DNA from 2 places in the Bacillus lumedeiriae genome. Region 1 is predicted to be linked to the other one. Evidence: riboswitches for the same ligand, from Rfam matches in the RefSeq annotation. Region 1 holds a riboswitch; the other holds the start of a gene.
The links. Region 1 has a riboswitch for cyclic di-GMP ahead of QYG89_RS14960 (sensor domain-containing protein). Riboswitches for the same ligand answer to the same signal wherever they lie in the genome.

Region 1 (3,419 bases):
TTATTTGCTGATGGGTCAAGTGATCCGCTATATTAACGGAAATCTGCAAAATTATGCGGCATCCAGAAAGGGGAATTGAATGAAGCAAGTAAAAGATCAATTCAACAGACCGCTGAGAGACATTCGGATTTCCTTGACGGATCAGTGTAATTTCCGCTGCTCTTATTGTATGCCGGCTGAGATTTTTGGCCCAGATTATCCGTTTTTACCGAAAGAGCACTATTTATCCTTTTCAGAGATCATTCGAGTGGTTCAGGCGGTAACAGAACTCGGCGTAGAGAAAGTCCGATTGACCGGCGGCGAGCCGCTGCTGCGGAAAGATCTGCCCGAATTGATTCATGATTTATACACGAAAACAATGATCAAAGACATTGCTCTAACGACAAATGGCGTGCTGCTTCCGAAATATGCGAAAGAGCTGAAAGATGCCGGCTTGCAGCGAGTGAATATTAGCATGGATGCACTTGATGACGACATCTTTAAGAGGATGAACGGACGCTCTGTCAGCGTGAAAACTGTGCTAAAAGGAATCGAAGCGGCGAAGTCGGCGGGCCTTGACATTAAAATAAATATGGTCGTTAAAAAAGGTGTAAATGACGAACAGATTTTGCCGATGGCCGCCTACTTTAAAAATGAAGGCATACCGCTCCGCTTTATTGAATTTATGGATGTCGGAAGTACAAATGGCTGGCAGCTTTCCTCTGTTGTGTCCAAACAAGAAATCGTTGAACGGATCGATCGTCAATTTCCTGTGAAGCCGGTTGATAAAGCATATTATGGTGAAGTAGCGGACCGATATATATACGCGGATGGCAGTGGTGAGTTCGGCGTCATTTCATCCGTGACTGAGTCATTTTGCTCAACATGTACCCGGGCAAGAGTGTCTGCTGACGGCAAGCTATACACGTGTTTGTTTGCGACGAAAGGCCACGATTTAAAGCCAGTGCTTCGTTCTTCCGCTTTAGTAGAAGAAGTGAAAGAGTACATTGCATCCATCTGGCAGCGCCGGACGGATCGTTATTCTGATGAACGGACAGAAGAAACAGCGAAAAAACGGCCAAAAATTGAAATGTCTTATATTGGTGGTTAGTTACAAGGAAGGGAATGGTGTCCATGAGTGAGAGGCAAGTGCATGCTCATAAAAAGCAGGCAGCGAGGCATGTCGCCTGCCAGGTGTTGACAGTCAGTGATACGAGAACAGAAGAAACAGATAAAAGCGGAAGGAAAATTAAAGAATGTTTAACAGCGGCCGGCCATTCCGTTGCACGTTATCACGTTGTTCCCGATGAAAAAGAAAAGATTCAGCAAATCGTTTTACAAGGAATTCAAGACCGGGACATTGATGCTGTCATTATCAACGGCGGAACGGGGATTGCCAGACGTGACGTGACGATTGAAGCAGTCACTCCTTTGTTTGATAAAGAACTGACTGGATTTGGCGAACTTTTTCGCTATCTTAGTTACACAGAAGACATCGGTTCCGCAGCGATGATGTCCCGAGCAGTGGCCGGGGTAGCTGACAAAACGGTGCTGTTCTCGCTTCCAGGTTCTACTGGAGCCGTCACGTTAGCAATGGAAAAATTAGTGCTTCGAGAAATTGGTCACATTGTTGCCGAATTACACAAGGAAAGTTAGAAGCTCTGCCACATTTTTAGATTGACTTATTAGGTCTATCGAACTATGATGGATTGTGTAGGAATATAATGGTTTGTAAGTTACATATTACATGTCTATATAAAAAATTGTATGATGGAAGCGATGAACAGTCATTCGTATGTGGGCACTTGAATGGCTTGGAGCAACTAGTGCAACCGACTCTGCTTTTTAGGGTCGGTTTTTTTATTGAACATAGGGGTAGGAGGAGCAACATGATAAGTAAAGAATCTGAGACGTCTAAATTGCCTATGCATTCGTATTCGCAAGATCGGTTAATGAAGGGAAATGAATCATTTGAAAGTGTATTGAAAGAGTTAACAGATGTCACATATGCACTAGATCAATCTTCTATTGTTGCGATCACGGATCGGCAAGGGAAGATTCTTCACGTAAATGATCAGTTTTGCAAAATTTCCAAATACGAACGGGAAGAGTTAATCGGGCAGGATCATCGGATTTTAAACTCTAATCATCATCCGAAAGGATTTTTCAAACAAATGTGGACGGCGATCGGCTCCGGGGAAATTTGGAGAGGTGAAATTAGAAATAAAGCAAAAGATGGTTCCACTTACTGGGTAGATACAACGATTGTTCCTTTTTTAAATAAAAAGGGGAAGCCCTATCAGTATGTTTCGATCCGCAATGATATTAGTTCTCGTAAACGAATGGAAGAAGAAATAAGAAGGAGCGAGGAAAAGTACCGTTTAATTACAGAGAATTCATCTGATTTGATCTCGGTCATTGACCCGGAAGGAAGTTTCCGATACGTTTCACCTTCCCATGCAGCATGGCTGGGCCATCATCTTTCTGAATTACAGTCCAGTCAATTGTTTCATTGGGTGCATGAAGAAGATCAATCCTCTTTGCGGAATGAAATCGAGCTGTTGTCCGCTAAGAGGAGAACGTCTGCCCGCGTAGAATTTCGTATCCGAACGAGTAAAAATAAATATAAAGACATGGAAACGAGAATCAATCCAGTTTGGGATGAAGAAGGCAAAGTGAAAAAACTCGTGCTCGTCATGCGGGATGTGACGGAGCGGAAAAAATCCGAACGGCTCATTTACCATTTAGCTTACCACGATACATTGACTGATCTGCCGAATCGCCGGTTATTTATGAATCGTTTACAAAAGGAAGTCGATCAGGCAAAACGTTCTTCTTCTCGGCTAGCTGTTATGTTTATCGATTTAGACCGGTTTAAGCACGTGAATGATTCATGGGGACATGAGAGCGGCGATTTTATTCTAACAGAAGCAGCCCAGCGCATTCAGCGGGCTCTTCGTTCCACTGATGTAGTGGCCCGATTAGGCGGAGACGAGTTTACGGTTTTGTTGACGGATGCAGCAAGTACAGAAGAAATTGAGCGGATTGCTCATAGAATCCAGGCGCATTTTCAAGAACCGATTGAGCTTGCTGGTCAGATATATACCCTTACTTGCAGCATCGGAATTGCGCGGTTTCCTGATCACGGAAAAGGAGCGGATGAACTATTAAATAAAGCCGATACTGCCCTTTACGCGGTGAAGGAGCGGGGACGAAATGGATATGCGGTGTTTGAGGCTAGTATGGAAGAGAAGTCGTTGGAACGTATTCTTTTAGAAAATGAGTTGAGAAAAGCGATTCATCTTGAACATTTTCATATTGACTATCAGCCGAAAATGGATATTTCCAAAGATGAGTTAATTGGAATGGAAGCGCTGGTTCGCTGGAATCATCCGGAACTAGGGAAAATCCCTCCTAATCAATTTATTCCGCTGGCTGAA
Region 2 (3,419 bases), on a different contig from region 1:
CGTGCCGGATTCCCATCCAGACGCTTCCTATATTAATGCACTCGCAGCAAACGGCTTAACATCGGGAGTAGGCAACAATAAATATAATCCGGACGGCCTTGTAACACGCGGCCAAATGGCGATTTTTATGCTGAATATTGATAATTTCATTGGCCCTGATCAAGACCCTGAACCGGAATACAAACCTATTTATTCGATTGATCCAAACTTCGCTGTGAACAGCACCGAATATGAAATTTGGAAGATCGTGAATCAAGAGCGGGCTAAACATGGGGCTGCTCCGCTTAAACTTGCTGTTGATGTCAGCTTTGTCGCCCGTACAAAATCAAAAGATATGCACGACAACGAGTACTTTAACCACACATCACCGATATTCGGAAGCCCATATCAAATGATGAACAGCTTTGGCCTGACCTACACATGGGCTGGAGAAAATATTGCCGCTAATCAATGGGATGCTGAACACGTCATGGAATCATGGATGAACAGCCCCGGGCACCGAAGCAACATTCTAAATCCATCGTATACTGAAATCGGCATCGGCGCCTATAACCGCTACTATACACAGATGTTTCTTACGAGGTAAGTGAGTCCATTGGAAAGCACACCTATTTTTGCAGTGCCTTTTCATCAATAAAAGCGGAAAGAGGGGATACCAGATGGTCAAGCTAAGAAGAAAAGAAAAAAGACGGATAAATAATGAACGTTATTCTATCGGTGATTTTTTTCTCGACCTTCTTCTTTGGGTTCCAGAACTGCTGCTTCTGCCTATTCGATTATTGTTTTTAGGAATCCGACTGATTGTTCGATGGATCGTGGATTTTTTTTAATCAAACGAACGACGAAAATGATTGCACACATTTTTTTCTTTCATTTGCGGCCGGATGATCTGCCTTTCTAGTCTCCCCCTGTCCATTTCCAGAAAAAGAAGAGCGATTCACCTACTTGCGTGATCGCTCTTCTTCCTTATTTTATTTCACTGTAAAATTCATTTTCACTGAATTTTTCAAGTTTGTGCCCGCTGTATCTGAGATTTTTTTGCCGATGTAAAGTGTATACGTTTTACCTGCTTCGTATGGCTGCAGCGGTGAAACGGTGATTGTTTTCGTGGCATCTGAATAGCTGAACGTTGTTTCTACAAGGTTACGCTGTTCATCTAGAACGACAATATCAAGCTCCGACAGTGTGGCGGCATCTAGCTTTTTACTAAATTTGATTCGCCATTCTTTCGTAACTGGTGCATTTTTGACAGGTGTTCTTTCTTCAACGGTCTCATCTTTGTCAATTTCTTCTTTTACTTTATCCTGAATTTGGGTAATTGCTGCCAGTACAGCATCAATGTCCTTATGAAGGGCAGCGATGCGATCATAGCGCTCCTTCAAAGCAGCTTTGTCCGCTCCTCTGGAAGACAAGGAATCCAGCTGCTTTGTGACAGCATTCAATCGGTTATGAAGGGCCTTGAACTTCCCCATGTAGCCCGGGTGCTCTTTTACTTCATTTTCGACTTCATCCTCGTCATCGTCTGCATCTTGATCATCATCTTCTGCTTCCGCTTCTTCTTGATCCCCTGTGTCTGTCAGCTCATTGTCTTCTATTTCTTCAGTCGGTTGTACAGTTTCATTTGTTATTATTTCTTCTGAGCTGGCTTTCGCTTTATTTTCGACAGTTTCACTCACAGGTTGTTCATCCGTTTGAGGCTGCTCTTCTGTTTTTTCACCATCAGTCGTGCTTTCATCTGCTGGCTTTTCTTCTGTCTGCTCTTCAGCGTCCTGTTTATCTTCCGTTTCTGCCCCATCTTCTACTTGATCATCGTCGTTATCTTCAATGTCAGTTAGTTTTGTTTGATACTTGATTAATACTTTTTCAATTTTATCTAACTGTTTGTCAATCGATTGCAGCTGCTTCATCTGACCGTGCTGCTGTTTGTCTTGATGTTTGTCCTGGTGTTTGTTTTGATCCTTTTTGTTTTCCTGCTCTTTCACTTTTGTGCTGTGTGCCGTGTGTGCATCGTCCTTTGGTGATGCGTAGGCAGGACCTGATAACATCATTCCTGCTGCGAGAACCGCGGCGGCCACTGGTGTCATTTTTTTGTACATTCCCTTTTCCTCCTCTTTTTCTTCGGGCAATGGCAGCTGGCTGGCATAGAGTAACACGATCGGGCTGGTTGAAAACAACTATCAATCCCCGGTCTCCTTAGCCCCTATAGCTTTGTGACATCAAATTTCTTTGATTGTACGTTGTCTATATCGGTGAATTCTTAAAAAATTTATAGATTGAAAGTGAAAAATAGGTAGATGGAATTACTTTAATGTCGAAAGGAGCATCGCAAATTTAATTAAGAGAGAGTAATCTCTTTATTTTTCCTTCCCAAGAAATTTACGAAATAAAAACAAAAACTTTTGGACTATCATATATACACAAAACAAGGTCCATAGTATGATAGACGTGTTAAAAATTTTCGCAATTTTGGTTATTTATGGAGGGGTATGATGGGTAGAAGCCAATCAAAAAGAGGCCTAAAGATGGGACATAAGCTGATGATTGCTATGACGGCTTGTTCGCTTCTGATCGTAGCGATCATGGGCACAGTAAGTGTCACGAAAAGCAAGGAGCTTTTAGAAAAATATGCGTTTGAACATGCCAAGCTTTCTGTTGATAATCATTCGAAAAGCTTAAATGTAACGATTGAAAAAATCCAATCATCCGTCGATGGTTTAGCTGTCACAACACTTGCTATGCTGGATGATGTGGAAGCACTTAAAACCGATCCAGCTTATGTCGCATCCTTCCAAGAAAAAGTGCGGCCGATTGCGGATCAGTTTTCTAAACAGACAGAAGGGGCGATGGCTTTTTACATTCGCTTTAACCCTACATACACTGCGCCGACTTCAGGTCTGTTCCACGCGGATACGAACAATGACGGCACAATTGAACAATTAGTTCCGACGGATTTCAGCCAATATGACCCGTCTGATATCGAACACGTTGGCTGGTACTACGTTCCAATGAAGGCGAAAGAGGGCACGTGGCTCGACCCTTACAACAATGAAAATATCAATGTTAAAATGATTAGCTATGTTGTTCCATTGTTTAAAGATGGGGAAGAAATCGGTGTGGTTGGGATGGATATTCGTTTTGATCTTTTTTCCGACGCCGTGGCCAACATGAAAACATCTCCTCATAGTTACGGTGCACTGCTTAATGCAAATCAGCAATTTTTGATTCATCCTACATACACACAGCAAGAAACTTTAGAAAAAGTGAATCATGGACTTTCTGAGCAATTGAAAGGACAAGGTTCTGGTGTGGCCGCTGTAAATGCGGGCAAACAGGAAGAAATTGTTTCCTTTAGCCGACTGGCAAATGGACAATATTTACTGCTGGCTTCTCCAAAAGAAGAAGTATATAAAAACGTTCAT

Region 2: it holds a riboswitch for cyclic di-GMP, as region 1 does, so the genes downstream of both, QYG89_RS15855 (Ig-like domain-containing protein) here and QYG89_RS14960 (sensor domain-containing protein) in region 1, are expected to answer to the same signal.

The regions. Positions count from the first base shown of each region.
Region 1 is NZ_JAUIYO010000017.1:42,716-46,134, forward strand. It holds gene QYG89_RS14945 (molybdenum cofactor guanylyltransferase) at 1-36, shown strand, start outside; gene moaA (GTP 3',8-cyclase MoaA) at 80-1,090, shown strand; gene QYG89_RS14955 (MogA/MoaB family molybdenum cofactor biosynthesis protein) at 1,114-1,635, shown strand; cyclic di-GMP riboswitch class II at 1,743-1,826, shown strand; gene QYG89_RS14960 (sensor domain-containing protein) at 1,869-3,419, shown strand, end outside.
Region 2 is NZ_JAUIYO010000021.1:24,335-27,753, forward strand. It holds gene QYG89_RS15845 (S-layer homology domain-containing protein) at 1-586, shown strand, start outside; gene QYG89_RS15850 (hypothetical protein) at 660-830, shown strand; gene QYG89_RS15855 (Ig-like domain-containing protein) at 972-2,096, opposite strand; cyclic di-GMP riboswitch class I at 2,125-2,247, opposite strand; partial or broken gene QYG89_RS15860 (PDC sensor domain-containing protein) at 2,736-3,419, shown strand, end outside.